Regions from separate parts of the Pantanalinema rosaneae CENA516 genome, predicted to be linked through region 1. Evidence: riboswitches for the same ligand, from Rfam matches in the RefSeq annotation. Region 1 holds a riboswitch; the other holds the start of a gene.
The links. A riboswitch is a leader RNA that binds a small molecule or an ion and turns the genes downstream of it on or off. The one in region 1 is predicted to bind cyclic di-AMP.

Region 2: it holds a riboswitch for cyclic di-AMP, as region 1 does, so the genes downstream of both, ntrB (nitrate ABC transporter permease) here and ACN4EK_RS06435 (universal stress protein) in region 1, are expected to answer to the same signal.

What each region holds. Positions count from the first base shown of each region.
Region 1 is NZ_JBLZFZ010000008.1:100,328-108,317, reverse strand. Features, by position in the region: gene ACN4EK_RS06455 (SDR family oxidoreductase) at 1-738, opposite strand, end outside; gene ACN4EK_RS06450 (rhomboid family intramembrane serine protease) at 744-1,349, opposite strand; gene ACN4EK_RS06445 (S9 family peptidase) at 1,555-3,516, opposite strand; gene ACN4EK_RS06440 (Nif11-like leader peptide family natural product precursor) at 3,691-3,924, opposite strand; gene ACN4EK_RS06435 (universal stress protein) at 4,215-4,901, opposite strand; cyclic di-AMP (ydaO/yuaA leader) riboswitch at 5,058-5,179, opposite strand; gene ACN4EK_RS06430 (DEAD/DEAH box helicase) at 5,652-7,990, shown strand, end outside.
Region 2 is NZ_JBLZFZ010000010.1:153,564-161,553, forward strand. Features, by position in the region: gene ACN4EK_RS08295 (metallophosphoesterase family protein) at 1-146, shown strand, start outside; gene ACN4EK_RS08300 (exopolysaccharide biosynthesis protein) at 190-795, opposite strand; gene ACN4EK_RS08305 (ABC transporter ATP-binding protein) at 878-1,711, opposite strand; gene ACN4EK_RS08310 (ABC transporter substrate-binding protein) at 1,755-3,176, opposite strand; gene ntrB (nitrate ABC transporter permease) at 3,194-4,042, opposite strand; cyclic di-AMP (ydaO/yuaA leader) riboswitch at 4,136-4,321, opposite strand; gene ACN4EK_RS08320 (HAMP domain-containing methyl-accepting chemotaxis protein) at 4,567-6,012, shown strand; gene ACN4EK_RS08325 (hypothetical protein) at 6,118-7,128, shown strand; gene ACN4EK_RS08330 (DMT family protein) at 7,135-7,479, opposite strand; partial or broken gene ACN4EK_RS08335 (hypothetical protein) at 7,656-7,990, shown strand, end outside.

The sequences.
Region 1 (7,990 bases):
GGGGAGGCTGGCATCCCAGGTGACTGGCGGCAGATTGTGAGTCATACAAACCCGATCGATCACCTCTCCGACCGTCAGGGGAACTGTACAAACCAGGTTATAAACGCCCTGTAGGTGCTGCTCATAGGCAAAGGCGATCGCGCCCACAATATCGTCTAAATGTACCCAATTGGCGGCTTCCTGCCCTGTGCCTGGACGGATAGTGCCAGCGACCCGGTGGTAAATCTTAGCTAACTCCCGACCCTCGCCATAAATGCCCCCTAAGCGAAAGATGCAGATGTTGAGCGCGGAATGGGCGGCACTCAGTAAGACCTGTTCCGTCGCTGCCAGAATTTCGCCATTGCGAGTCACAGGCGCAACCGGAGTTGTTTCATCCACCCAGGCTCCCTGGTGATCGCCATAGACGGCATAGCTGCCGGTATAAATCACCTGCTGGACTGTAGGCATCTCTGGCAGCACTTTAGCCAGAGTCGTAGCTGTCCCTAAATACGTTGATTCATAACTATCAGCATTCCGCGCTCCCATACAGACCAACACTGCCGTTTGGTTGGGCAACAGCGATCGCCAACCTGCCTCATCCTCGCCATGTAGTACGATCGCCCGATCGGCAATGGTTTCTAGTTCCGGAATGCGGCTTTCGGTGGTGGTTGTGACGGTGACGGTATGCCCCTGTTGTTGCCAAACCTGAGCTACTGCTCGTCCCACATAGCCACAGCCAATAATTGCTAAATTTGCCAAGCGGTTTAGCCTCCCCGTTTTCGTTCATTGGCAAGCATCCAGGCGGCAACAATTCCCCCAATGAAGCCAAATAAATGCCCCTCCCAGGAAATGCCATACTGGAAGGGTAAAACGCCAAAAACCAAACTACCGTATAGTACGGCGGTGACGATCGCTAGGGAGATCGCCAGCACACTCCGCTCAAAAAATCCTCGCAGTAATAAATAGCCTAAATAACCAAAAATCACGCCACTAGCACCAATATGGATGGTGCCGGGTCTACCAATTAGCCAGGTACCTAAACCGCTCGATAACCCAGCAATAATACTCACGATGAAGAAATCGCTGGTTTCCCGCAGCATCACCAACCAGCCCAACACCACAAATGGGATGGTATTACCAATCAGGTGAGCAAAATTGCCATGCAGGAAGGGCGCGAACAAAATGCCGCGCAGACCAATTAAACTCTGCGGCACAATGCCATAAACATCTAAGGTCGTGCGGGAAACCGATCGCAGGAGAAATTGATCAATGATTTCTAACGTCCAGGCTACGGCGACTAACCCTAACAGAATCGTAAATTGGTTGCGGATTTCTCCGGCGATCGTCCGTTCCCCTTTGGTGCTACGCATAGTTAGTTAACAGTTATGAATCAATCGTGATCAAAAGTATGGGTTGAACAGTGATGGCAGCATCCTATCCTCCCATCTTGTCATCTCCCTGCGCTGCCCTGCCCTAAGGAGATTTCTAGGAAACTTTTGCCTTTGTACGGGCAAACGGCTGTTCGCCCCTACCCAAAATCGCCAATTATCCGGTAATTTCTATTCTGGAAATCTCCTAATTCTCCTGTTTTAACAAAAACTGTTGCACAAATAGGACAGTGGCATAAAACTGAAAGTCGAAATTGGCTTTTTTGGCAAATCCATGACCTTCGTCCTTTGCCATCAGATACCAAACGGGAACCTGGTTATTCCGGACAGTGGCAACAATTTGTTCGGCTTCAGCCAGGGGCACCCGTGGATCATTTTTGCCATGAATCACAAAGAGCGGCTTTTGAATTTGCTCAGCATTGTTGAGCGGAGAGATTTGCAGCAGAAATTCCCGCATCTGGGGATCCCGTTCGTCGCCGTACTCCACCCGGCGCAGATCCCGCCGATAGCTCTCAGTCCGCTCCAAAAAGGTGACGAAGTTAGAAATGCCGACAATATTGATCGCGGCACGAATCCGATCGCTGTAATGCGTGGCGACAGCCAGGGACATATAGCCGCCATAGCTGCCACCCATGACCAACACGCGATCGGCATCCAGATCGGGTTGGGTGGCAATCCAATCCAAAAGAGCGCCGATGTCTTTGACCGAATCTTCCCGGAGTTTGCCGTTGTCCAGTTTCAGAAAGGTTTTGCCATAGCCAGTCGAACCCCGCACGTTCGGTAGCAGCAGGGCAACTCCCAGTTCATTTAAAAAGAAGTTGTCCCGTCCCTGAAAAATGGGTCGCGATTGGCTTTCCGGCCCCCCATGAATGTCAATGATTACCGGACGTTTGCCCGTAAACCGGCTGGGGGGGCGGTAGAGGAAACCAGAAATGGTGCGATCGTCGAAACTTTGCCACCGGACTAATTCCGCTTCGGCAAAGGTGGTGGTATTCAATCCCCCAGTTTCACTTTCGGTCCACCGTTGTACCTGGTTCGTCGTCACATCCAGGGAATAGACATCTGCCGGAAAGCGGGCGGTGATCAGGGTAAATCCCAAGTCCCGATTATTGCGATGCCAACTCAGTCGGAAGATCAGACCGGGGGGAAGTTTGGGTACAGGTCTTTCCTGACGGGTGGTGGTATCGAGCAGATGCAGGACACTACTGCCTTCTTCATTGGTGACAAAAGCCAGCAGTTTGCCATCGTGCGATAAATCAAAATCCTCAACATCCCAGGGAATTTGACTGCTTAGCTCGGTATAGGTTTGGGTTGCCAGATCAAAGTAAGACAGTCGTTGGAATTCTGACCCCCGATCGCTGATCAGGTACAAGCCTTTCCCATCGCGGCTAAACACTGCCCCGCCATAAAACACAGATTCTGTGCCCGTCTTAGGAGTCAGCAGCGTCTTCTGACCCGACTGGCTATCGACTAACCAGAGGTAACTTTCGTTAACCGACACAAACTGCATGACCAACAATTGTCGATCGTCCGGTGCCCAATCGAGCGGCGACCACCCTCCCCCCTCCACCGTGGCTAATAAGCGATCGGTCTGGGGCTTGGTGGGATCAATCACGTACAGATCGGTGTCCTGTCCATTGCGGCGAGTGGAGGTGTATGCCATGCGATCGCCCGCCGTTGACCAGATGCCACGACTATTCTTGGATTTACCGTCCGTGAGCAACGTGACTGCGCCAGTGGCTAAATCGTAGCGGTAATTTTGGTTAAATTCGTTCCCACCGACATCGCGACTGAAGACAAAGTAATCCCCGGTGGTGGGTTGATAGGTGGCTCCCGAGGGGGCTTCTGCAAAAAAGGTTAACTGCTGCCGCATCCCCAACGGCGATCGCACCTGATGCACCTGTGCCGTATTGGCAAACCGCGTCGAGATTAACAGTTCTCGTTGAGTCGGATGCCAACTGGACAAGCCGGCCGATCGAAACTCGGTATAGCGCTGAACCGTATCCACCAGGGAGGTTGGGATCGGTGGAATGCCCTCGACCACTAAATTCTCGTTTGGAGTAACCGTATCAGCCAGGATAGGGGGCATGGTTGTCAGGGTCAGCAGAGCCGGTAGAACGATCGCTACCGTAGTTTGAAGTAAGTTCATGCGTGGGTCGGGCAATCAGTCAAGGTTTTTGGGAATCCCGCATCAACACTAACACGGCTGATTCTTAGTCAGACGGTAGCACTGGTAATGCACCTTTAGCGATCGGAGTCAGTCTCCTGTCCGACCAGAGCGGATTCAACCCGGAACCGGACAGCGAATCACCGTGTGCAGGAATCACACCCAATTAATGCTCCGTAGCCATTTCCAGACTCCGGTATGCCGTCTGACTACTACTCCCTGACTTTGTTCCCGGGCGATCGTCATCAGTTCTTCCGTGGTAAAGCTATAACCAAGTTGCTCAGTAATCTTTAAAAACTCTTCTGGACTAGAAATATGTTCAAACTTATCTCGCAGCGTCTCGTCATAAGCGGCTGCCTCCAGAAATCGATTCGCACTTTCCAGCGACATTCCTGAATCCTCCTTCTGGTATTGCGTATCCCCGACAAGCAAATAATGCCTCTAGGTTATACTGCCCTAAATCTCAGTCACCTATAGCGTTGCTTTATCTAAAAAATTATTCTGATTTTGTAATCGTACATCTACTTTTGATAGAGAAACGCTGATGTCTACTTTACAATACTTGGATTTCAGCCAATACCTCAAATAACACAAAGGGCAGACATTACGGACTGCCCTAGGAAACCTGATTAGCTGATTGTAGCCTCGATCAACGATCATGCCGATCTCAGCCTATATTCCTAGCCATCACACAACGCTGGCGGAATCCCGACAACAGGACAAGGAAACGATCGCCCCAATTGCTGCACTAAGGGATGTTCCGCAGATTCGCAACCGACAATGAGCATCGTGGCAGATTCAGCCTGGACGACACTTTTCAGTTCGGGAATCAAGCTACCAAACCGGAGATGGGTCTTTAGAGAACCCCGCCATTCATCCGCCAGATACCGTGCCCGCCATAAAATGCGATCGGCTTGTTCAAAGGAATCTGCCCAGCAAGAGGAGACATCGGATACCGACGGTTGGCAAGATTCTGACAACTCTGGCGCAATGCTGTTCGATCGCGACTGCACCGCCGCTTGCCCACACGCCACTAGCGGGGCGTTACGCTGCTTCTTGCGGGAAAAGGGTTTGCTTTTCGAGGAAACTGGATGCTTAGCGGATAAGGTAGGGCTGCATGAACTCTGTAAGTCCATGACGTAAATGACTTGTACCGTAACGGCTTTGGATGTGGCTAACCGGGTTTGGTGAGCAATCCAGAGGGTTAAATCCAGGGCAATTTGGCTACGAGGTGAGCCATTGTATGCGACCATCAAGTTCACTGCTTGAGTCGTGTTGGAGCTAGCTGAACTACCTGATGGGGGCACTAACAACATTTGCCGAGTCAGGTCACTACAACCTAGCGCTCCCTCAAGACGCGCAAGCATTGATGTAATGTTCACGGTTGACCTCTCTAAAAAAAGTAGAACACGGACGAGAGGTGGGTCAGGCGACAGAGCAGCAATGACATCGGATGCTGTCAAGGTATTCGACTGAATCTGTCAGGAGACTCCAGACCGCTGCATAAAAGCGTTAGTCTTAGGCACTCCTCCCATTGCCGACGGAGTTAGCTGACGGGCGAAGACTGGAAGGTGTCTCTTTCAGGTATGCTGAAATTAGCCCCAGGAATTTGGTTCCTCCGCTCTTAACCAAGCGTATGATCGAATCCTTCCATCATGGCTTGGTTTCAGATTAGGCTACCCACTTAAATAGACATCATGAGATATAGTTACGAGACAGGTGATCGTTAGCCAGTAATTCAAAAAAATTGCCCTCTAAGACAGAGGCAAAGCTGGTGATTTCAGGGTGTTTATCTATCCTCTAGTTAATATAACCCACTCATTTTGGGTTCCGCATCTGCCTTAAAGTAGTTGTTCATGAAACTTATAACAGTTTTCATAGAAGTAGATTGTCCAAAACCAACAAAATTAGGGAATTGGTACAACTTTCCGGATTTAATCTGAGCCTGAGTGTCAAAAAATTAACATAGTTCAATATAAATTAAGAAGAAAGTTAATTATTGGGCGTGAATCGCGGCGGAAGATCACAGAATAAATATATAGGTAAGGCAGGATGCATGTTTCACTGTGAACGTTCATCACTCCGTCTTCCTTTGCTCTTTACTTTTAAATGTTCGCGTGAGTGCTTCCCTTAAACCGTCAGGGCTTGATCTAAAGCAACTGTTCCCTTTTCAACTGGATGAATTTCAGCTTCAGGCGATCGCAGCGCTGGAAGCCGGTCGATCCGTAGTCGTCTGTGCGCCTACTGGCTCGGGTAAAACCCTGGTGGGTGAGTACGCCATTCATCGTGCTCTGGCTCAGGGACGGCGGGTATTTTACACCACACCCCTGAAAGCCCTATCAAACCAGAAGCTGCGGGACTTTCGGGAATTATTTGGTAGCGACAATGTGGGACTACTTACGGGTGACATTTCCGTCAACCGAGAGGCTCCAATTCTGGTGATGACGACCGAAATCTTCCGGAATATGCTGTACGGCACCCCGATCGGAGAGGTGGGTACATCGCTGGTGGGTGTGCAAGCCGTCGTGTTGGATGAATGCCACTATATGAACGATCGGCAACGCGGCACAGTCTGGGAAGAATCGATTATCTACTGTCCACCGGAGATCCAACTGGTTGCCCTGTCGGCAACGGTTGCCAATAGCGACCAACTGACGGATTGGATTGCCCAGGTACATGGACCTACCGATCGGATTTATTCAGACTTCCGCCCCGTTCCCCTCAGGTTTCATTTCTGCAATCCCAAGGGCTTATTTCCGCTCCTTGATGACAGTGGCAAACGGATGAATCCCCGACTGCGACCTAAAGGTGGCAAAGGCGCAAAACCGGGTGGTAAAGGACGGAGTCCCCGGCAGGAAAGCCCCAACTTAGCCTATGTCCTGACTCAGTTGCAGCAGCGGGATATGCTCCCGGCGATTTATTTCATCTTTAGTCGGCGGGGCTGTGATCAAGCCGTGGCAGAGGTGAGTAATTTGCCGTTGTCTCTAGTCACTGAAGCGGAAGCAGCACAACTGAAACAGCGTGTCGATGAATTTTTAGCGGCAAATCCGGATGCCGGACGGGCTGGTCAAGTCGAACCCTTGTGTCGAGGCATTGCTGCTCACCATGCCGGGATTCTGCCCGCCTGGAAAGGCTTGATTGAAGAACTGTTCCAGATGGGCTTGATCAAAGTCGTGTTTGCCACGGAAACCCTGGCCGCCGGGATTAATATGCCTGCCCGCACCACCATTATTTCCAGCCTCTCGAAGCGCACCGATCTGGGACATCGCTTACTTACCGCCTCCGAGTTCTTGCAAATGGCAGGACGAGCCGGACGGCGGGGGATGGATGTTTTGGGGCATGTGGTGACGGTGCAAACTCCGTTTGAGGGAGCCAGGGAAGCCTCTTATCTCACTACGGTGGGTGCTGATCCCTTAGTCAGCCAATTTACTCCCAGCTATGGTATGGTCTTGAACCTGCTGCAAACCCATAGTCTAGAGGAAGCCAGAAATCTTCTAGAGCGCAGTTTTGGTCAATATCTGGCAACGGATTATCTCCGTCCCCAACAGGAGGCGATCAATACCTTACGGGCGGAACTGGCGCAACTGGAAGCCCAGTTAGATTCAGTGGATTGGAAACTGTTGGCTCAGTATGAAAAGCTGCAAGAGCGCTTGAAGGAAGAACGCCGCCTATTGAAAACCTTGCAGTCCCAGGCGGATGATATGCGGGTGAGCGATCTGGCGATCGCGCTGTCCTTCGCGGTAGCTGGCAGTATGGTCAGCCTGAAAGGTCAATTTGTGCCGGTGCATACACCTCTATCGGCGGTATTAGTCACGAAAACGGCGGGGGCGGGGCAGTTTCCCTATTTAGTCTGTTTAGGGCAGGACAATCGCTGGTATGTGGTGACCGTAGGAGATGTGGTCAGTTTACGGGGGGAAATTCCTCGCTTGGCGGGAGTCGATGATCTGGCTCCCCCCCCAGAAATGCCGTTGAAACCGGGGCAATCTCGCAGTGGCAATGAACAGACCGCCACGATCGCCAGTCAAATTCCGACGCTGTCTTTCCCCGACGATGCCCCAGAAGTCTATGCCCAGATGCAACGGATGCAAGCGGTGGAAGCCCAGATTGCTGCGCATCCCGTTCAACAATGGGGCAACCGCACGACGATCCTAAAACGGCAAAAACGCATTACGGCGATTCAGGAAGAGTTGCGCGATCGTGAGGAAAAACTGGGTCGGAATTTACATCGACGCTGGGATGAATTCCTCAGCCTGATCACTATTCTGCAAAGTTTTGGGTATTTAGATGGCACTGAACCCACCCAGGCTGGTCAAGCGGCTGCCGCCATTCGGGGCGATAACGAACTGTGGTTAGGATTAGCGCTGCTCTCCGGGGAATTGGATACCTTGGAGCCACAGCATTTAGCCGCAACCTGTTTAGCCCTGGTGACGGAGGTATCTCGTCCGGATAGCTGGAC
Region 2 (7,990 bases), on a different contig from region 1:
GTTCCCGCAAACGTCGCCCCTACTCATTTCTCAGAATTGATGTGCGATCGGGCAATCCACCTAAATTTATCGTGCGTCCTTATATCGCGGAATGGTTTCAACATAGCTGGCAGGAGCGGGAGGGGGAAGTAGTGGTACTGCCGTGAGTAGTCAGTTGGGGAAGATGAGGGGATAGGGAAAAGTAAGTTTTTAGCTGAAGATTTGCTGTAACATCGTGGGCGAGAGCCAGAGAGCATAGGTAATGCCACAGATGGCGAGGGTAACGGCGATCGTAAAGCCATAGCCGATACACATTAATAGACCATCCGCTTCCAGAGTGGCGATCGCAATTAACAGGATGCCTGCGGTGGGAATGGGGTTGGTGAAAGGAATCGGCAACATCAACAGAAAGGCTAACCAGGCAATACAAAGACCATTGAGTTTCCAGGCATGGGGGCTGGTAGCAAGCCGCCGCATCCGGGGACGGGTAATTTTTTCTAACAATTTGGACAGGGTTTGTAATTGCTTCAGCAGGCTGTGCACTAACCAGGTGGGGAACCGCAACTGAGCGATCGTCCGAGGCAACCAGGGCGATCGCCGCCCCACTGCCATTTGCAATGCCAAAATCAGGCAAGCGAATCCCAGAGGGCCGGCTAATCCGGGCGGCATCGGTAACAGAAACGGCAACACCAATAACCCAATCACCAGACTGAATCCGCGTTCGGAGGTTTCGGTCAAAATATCATGCAGGGTTAAAGGATGTTCTGCCAGACGCTTCAGCAATGCTGCCAGGTCTTGCGAGAATCTCAGGTGCATAACCAACGGAACAGTTGAACCTTGATAGATCCAACTGTAAGGGAAAAGATTCCCGATCGTCAGTCCCCGCAAGATAGGAAGATCAGTCGCCAAAATGCTGATCCAGGAAGTTTAAAACATGGTTCCGCAGTTCGTAGTACAGGGGATCTTCTCGTAGTGCTGCCCGATCGCGGGGATGGGGAAACGGCACTTCCAGAATTTCGCCAATCTGGGCATGGGGCCCATTCGTCAACATGACGATGCGATCGGACATATATAATGCCTCATCCACATCATGCGTCACCATCATCACCGCCTGCCGATTGTTCTCCCAAATATTCAACACTTCTCGCTGTAACTTACCGCGTGTCAGAGCATCCAACGCCCCAAATGGTTCATCCATCAGCAACATTTTGGGACGAATCGCCAAGGCTCGGGCAATCCCCACCCGTTGCTTCATCCCACCCGAGATTTCATCCGGGTATTTATTGGCGGCGGCGGTCAAATTCACCATTGCCAGGTGTTCATTGACAATTTGGGATTTTTCGGCATGGGAAGCTCGATCCAAGACTTCATCCACAGCTAAACGAATGTTCTCCCGCACCGTCAGCCAGGGTAGTAAAGAGTAATGCTGGAACACCATCATCCGTTCAGCACCCGGTTTGCGAATTGCCTTTCCTTCTAGAGTCAGTAACCCTGAGGTCGGACGTTCTAACCCGGCGACCATTTTCAGCAAGGTCGATTTGCCACAGCCCGAGTGACCAATTAAGGAGACAAACTCATTTTCCTGGACGGTGAGACTGATATTATCCAATACCACGAACTCACTCCCATCCGGATTGCGATAGGCCTTGGTCAGGTTTTCAATCACTAAAAATTCGGTTGGAGTTGAGCGATCGCCGTGGATGCCGTTCGTTTGTAGGGTAGATTTAACCATCATGCCTCCTGGTTGAGTCAGTAGTGAACAATGAATCTATGGATTAACTGAGATAAATCCGGGTCGGGCGATCGGCGCGGATCTCGAAGCTATTCAAATAACCCATAGGGTCACTCGGATCAAACCCTTTCTTGTCGATAAACGCCTCTGGCGGTTCGACTTTGTAATCCTCCTGGGGACAAGGAATCCCCATTTCAGCCGCCACTTCCCGGTAGATATCGGTTCTCCAAGCTTTTGTCGCTAGAGCATCGGCATCTTTGGGAAATACTTTAATTTGTCCCCAGCGAGCCGCTTGAGTCATCAGCCACAGACTCTTAGAGCGCCACATAAAGGTCGAGTTTTCTCCCGGTGCTTGGGGAATATTCGGTGGCAGGTCAAAGAACAGCGTTGTATCCGGCGAGGACACAGTCCGGTCTTTACCATCAAACCCACCGTAGTTGTAATCCCCGACAATGGCAGGCCGCGTGAATTTATCCACAGCCCCCGTTTTAGGTTTGGCTCCGGTAAACGAGCGATCGGTAATCAGTTCGGCAACTTCCGCCCGGTTTTCCGGTTGGCTGCAATACTGGCAAGCTTCAATCATGGCTTTGAGTAAGGAGCGGTAAGTTTTGGGATTTTGTTCGATGAAGTCCTCCATCACACCCAGCAAGCGATCGGGATGCCCTAACCAAATTTCCTTGCCTTGAGCAAAGGTAAACCCAACGCCAGCATTGCCTTGAATCGCGCGAGTATTCCAGGGTTCTGCCACCATGTAGCCCTGCATGGCTCCGATCCGCACATTGGTCACCATTTGGGGCGGGGGCACGATGATGATCCGGAATTCCTTATCCGGTTCAACTCCTGCTGCTGCTGCCAGGTAACGAATAAAATATTCGTAAATTGATGAACTCAGAACCACCGCCCAAACGCGATTTTCTGGCGGTTGACTCTCAAAGAAGTTACGGAACTGCCGCCCGAACGCTTCTAAGTCCCCGTTGTATTCGTACCAGGGTCGCAGACCAAACTCCCACATGGCTTTATTCATGGTCATTGCGTTGCCATGTCGATGAATCGTCATCCCGGCACATAACGGCGCATGACGTGCCCCTTCCGCCCCAATCCGAGCATTCGTGACCGCCCCGGAAACCACGGGAGCCGCATCTAAGCGCCCAAAAATCACGCCATCCCGTGAGGTTGCCCAACTGGCCTCCCGATTCAGTTGAACATTTAAACCATATTTACGGAAGAAGCCTTTTTTCCAGGCGATCGCAAACGGCGCACAATCATTCACCGGCACATAGCCCACGGTAATATCTGGTTTTTCCAGGTCTTCCCGTCTAACGACAGGCTTGATCGCCAACGCTTCATCCGTTAGCCCTTTAGCGGAGCGATCGCCACTGATAGTACAGGAGGATACTCCTAGCCCCGCGATCGTCGCGCCCATGCCCAGCACAAACTCTCGTCGTGTCCAACGATTAGTGTTCATAGTACGTGGTGAAAAATTTAACTACTGACGGGACGGCGGTGAGTCACCCAGGCTTGCAATTGCCCCATGGCAAAATCCAGCAGCAAGCCCGTGATGCCAATGATGAAGACCGCTAGAAACACAGAACTTAAGTTCAAGCGACTCCATTCATCCCAGACAAAGAAACCAATGCCAATCCCACCCGTCAGCATCTCGACCGCCACAATCACTAACCAGGCAATGCCTAAACTGATCCGTAATCCGGTGAAGATATAGGGCAGGCTGGCGGGCAGAATAATCTTCGTTACCTGCCGCCATTTGGGCATTTCCAGCACTCTCGCCACATCGATAAAATCCTGCGACACGCTGGAAACCCCCAACGCCGTGTTGATGATCGTCGGCCACAGTGAAGTTACGAAGATTACAAAGATGGCTGAGGGATCGGCCAGGTTGAAGATGGCTAGAGCGATCGGCAGCCATGCTAACGGAGACACCGGTTTGAAGATTTGAATCACCGGATTTAACGCCAGCATGATCGGGCGAGACATGCCGACTAGAAAGCCAATCGGAATGGCGACGATCGCGCCCAAACCAAACCCAATTAAAACCCGGCGTAGGCTGGCTAGCAGTAACCAACCAACGCCCAAATCCCCCGGGCCCCGCTGGTAAAAGGGATTCAGGATAAAGTCTAAATTACTAACTAACGCTTCCCAGGGAGTTGGCATCAAATCCCGACGGAACAGCGCCACGCCCCACCAGAGCAGGAGAATTCCCAGGAAACCCAAAGCAGGCAGCAGCACTGTATCTCGAACCATAAATAGTTTGGTTCGATGCCAACTTGCCTGAGCGATCGCAGCAAACACTGCTGCCAGATTCATCATCGGCATATATAGCACCTCAGTCTCACGAGCAGGTACACAAACTGAGCCGTACTGGCAAGAGACACTGAGGAGTCAGAGCATGGAAAAATGCTGACTCTCCAGTCCTCCCTCAATGCTGACGGAGTTAGCTGACGGGCTAGGGCTGAGAGATGCCCTCCGGTACTGAGTAAATCGGTCAGAAGCCAGACATCACTAAAAATAGGTCTGGGATTCTGCCTGATTTAGCCAAGCAACCGGTTCGCCCCAAAGATTGGTTCCTCCGTTCCGGGGTAGCACTGTACCTCACACGCTTACAGGCGACCCAGATTAAGCTGACTGACTCAAGTTAATAGATAGGAATTTAACACTGCGATCGGGAATTGTGCAACCTACCTTAGGCAGGATGTCGAGCGATCGCTAAATCGAGCCTGGTTGTAATGTCAGGAATCTCTGAGATTGTTTAAGAATTGTCTGAACCTGTCGATCGGGTGACTGCCTCCGGGCGCACTAACTAATAGACCCGATATTGATCCCTACAAACAGTCAACCTTATGAAACTGAGCACCAAAATGTACCTGGGATTTGCCATCCCTGCCTTAATTTTGGCTGGGGTTGGTGCCTATTCACTGTATTCATTTAGCCAAATTAATCGTCAGGTGGGTACGATTTATGACGATCGGGTAGTGCCACTTCAACAACTTAAGACTATCTCCGATCAATACGCCATTACTATCATTGATACGGTGCATAAAACCAACCGCAAACTATTAACACCCTCTGAGGCGATCGCACTAATTCAAACAGCCGAAACCACAATTCAACAAAATTGGCAGGCTTATCTCAACACAGAATTAACCCTTGAAGAACAACAATTAGTGAATCAAACTAAAACCTTACTGACCCAAGTCAATCCAGAAATCCTGAGGTTGAAACAAGCGTTAGAGGAACGGAATACGTCCCGCATTGCGGAATTAGATACTCGCCTTTATCAGGTCATTGATCCGCTGACCCGACAATTGCATCAACTGACTGATTTACAATCACACGTAGCACACCAGGAACGGCAAACCGCCGATGTCGTTTATCGCCATACGGTTGGAGTATTTATTGTCCTGTTAGTCGTCGCATTAATCCTGGCATCCCTGATCGGCTTCTTCCTCAGTCGCTCAATCATTGCCACCCTACGCCAAACGATCGCCGCCCTCAGTCAAACCGCCACCGAGATTGCCGCTGCAACTAGCCAACAGGAACGGGTCGCCGCTCAACAAGCCACTTCCGTGAATCAAACCACCACCACGATGGATGAGTTGAGTGCCTCTTCCCGCCAATCTGCCACCCAGGCTGAAGCCTCTAATACCCGCGCCCAACAAGCCCTGGCTCAATCCGAATCCGGCATGAAGGCCGTTGAGCAAACCTTAGCCGGGATGAGTACCTTACAACAAACTGTCATGGCGATCGCTGAACAGGTGCAGCAATTACAGGCACAGACGAATCAAATTGGCACGATTACAGCGTTAGTCAGTGATTTAGCCAATCAAACCAATATGCTGGCATTGAATGCTGCCGTAGAAGCAGTCCGAGCCGGAGAACATGGTAAGGGTTTTGCGATCGTGGCAGCTGAAATTCGCAAACTAGCCCAGCAAAGTAAACTATCCGCCACCAAGATCGATACCTTAATCTCGGACATTCAAACGGCAATTCAAACCACTGCCCAAACCACAGCCAACAGCACCTCAACGGTGCAAAGCGGCATAGACCTGGCTCAAAATACTGCCGCCGCCTTCGATCGGATTATGGCAGAGATCCAAAGTGTGGTTGTGAGTAGTCAACAATTGACCTTGAATGCTCAACAACAGGCGATCGCCATCTCCCAGGTGGTGACTGCGATGAATTCCCTGAATCATGCTGCCCAGGAAACTGCGAGCGGCATCAGTCAAACCAAACAGGGCATTCAAACCCTCAACCAAACGGCATCAGGCTTACAAAGCATGGTTTAATCACGAGATACATCAGGCAATCAGTTCAGATCAGGGTATATCAGAGGGTATATCAAGTTAGAACCGTTCTCCCGTTCAACGTGATCCTCACAGGAATGGCTTGTTATGCATGATGATTCCACGGGCTTAATTTGTCGGCATTCGTTTGAATTGTCCCGCTTGATGGCAGTGTATCCTCCTCAGTTGCACCATGCCAATAAGCAGATGGTTTATCAGATTGCTTGTCCGCCCGGCACCCGCTATTCCGGTGAGTTAGTGTTCTCACGCTGGCGATCGCTACCCTTGCCGCAAGAATTCATTCCAGAGCAGCACCAAACTGCATTTGAGACCCGGTCAGGCTACTTTGCCTATGAGCCGTCTACTGACCCAACGACGATCGCCTGGTATTTAAATTTCGCCCATTCCGATCTATTCGCCTTCTACGGTGGCGGCTTGTTTGCCCAAGATGAAATGCAAGTGGCAGAACATCCAGCGTTGGGAGCTTTACGCGAAGCCTTATTAGCAGCCAATATCCCTACCTGGACGGTAGAGGACGAACAACCAACACCAATTTTAGTCCGGGGAGTCGAGCGTCGTTGTGCGATCGCCACCGATCGCAATCCTGCCCAAGGGCGACCATCGGGCCTGTACGGCAATCATTTTGCCAGAGCCAGCACTGAGGCAATTCAACGGGCAACCACACCCTTACAGCCACCAACCATTAGCAATATTCTAGCGATCGCAGCGCCAGCCAACGGCTTTGGACTTTACCGCCGCCACCAGATCACCTATATCCTGACTACCGCCTTGACCGGATTTACCGCCGCTCGGCAGGAATCGCAGTTAGCCAGCCCAACTCCCCCCACGGTAGTGATTCACACGGGCTTTTGGGGCTGTGGAGCTTTCGGCGGTAATCGGGTGCTGATGGCATTGCTCCAACTGCTTGCCGCTCGGTTAAGCCACATCGATCGCCTGGTGTTTCATACCAGTGATGCCGCAGGCTCTAACGATCTGGCAGCAGCGCGACACATTTTAGCAAATGAATTGTTAGCCAATGATGCTCCAGTATCGGTGTCTAGTGTGATCGATGCGATCGTCGCTATGCGATTTGAATGGGGAGTAGGTGATGGCAACTAATTCAGACTATGAAGAGGATTTCTCACTAAAAATCAGGTAAGCCGCCCCTGCCAGCAACATCGCTGCCAAGAAATAATTCCGAGTCACAGGCACTTTCATGTAGGCAACGCTGAATCCAGCAAACACAATCATTGTGATAATTTCCTGTAACACTTTTAGTTGAGGCAGGTTGAAGTATTGCACACCAAGCCGATTGGCAGGGACTTGAAAACAATATTCCAGAAACGCGATCGCCCAACTGATCCCAATCACAATCCAGATCGGTGCCGTTTTCAAATCCTTCAAATGTCCATACCAGGCGAAAGTCATGAAGATATTGGAAATCAAGAGCAGAACGATCGGTTGCAGCATGAATTTAGTAAGTAAGCAGAACGAAAGTTAACCATATTTTTGTCTGGCTGAACAGTAGCGTCAGATAGAAATTAAATTCAGCGTGATCGCCAAACAGGACGGTTATGCTATCAGGTATGCGGTGATCCATGGCTCACGATCGAGAAATGCCATCAATGAAATTAAGGTAGGGCAGCATGAGTCAGTCCGGTGGGTGGCGACAACAGGCAAAGCAGGGCAATCCCAACGCGATCGAAACCCTGCTAAATCAGGCACTTCTACATAAGCAAATGACCACCCAGGTCAGCTTAGAAGATGGTTGGCTGCATATTGCTTTGCACTGCCCCCTCGATCCCGATCTACAAACGGCTCTGGTATTAATCGATCGTGAAATCTCTCGCCTCAATTCGCCTTTAATTCGCCAGATCCGGATCGAAGCGGATAGTCAGCAGCAGGAACTTGAGTGGAGCCAGGAATTTACCCCAGGAACCTATTCCCGTGTAGTCAATACAGCGGCTACAGCTAGCGATCG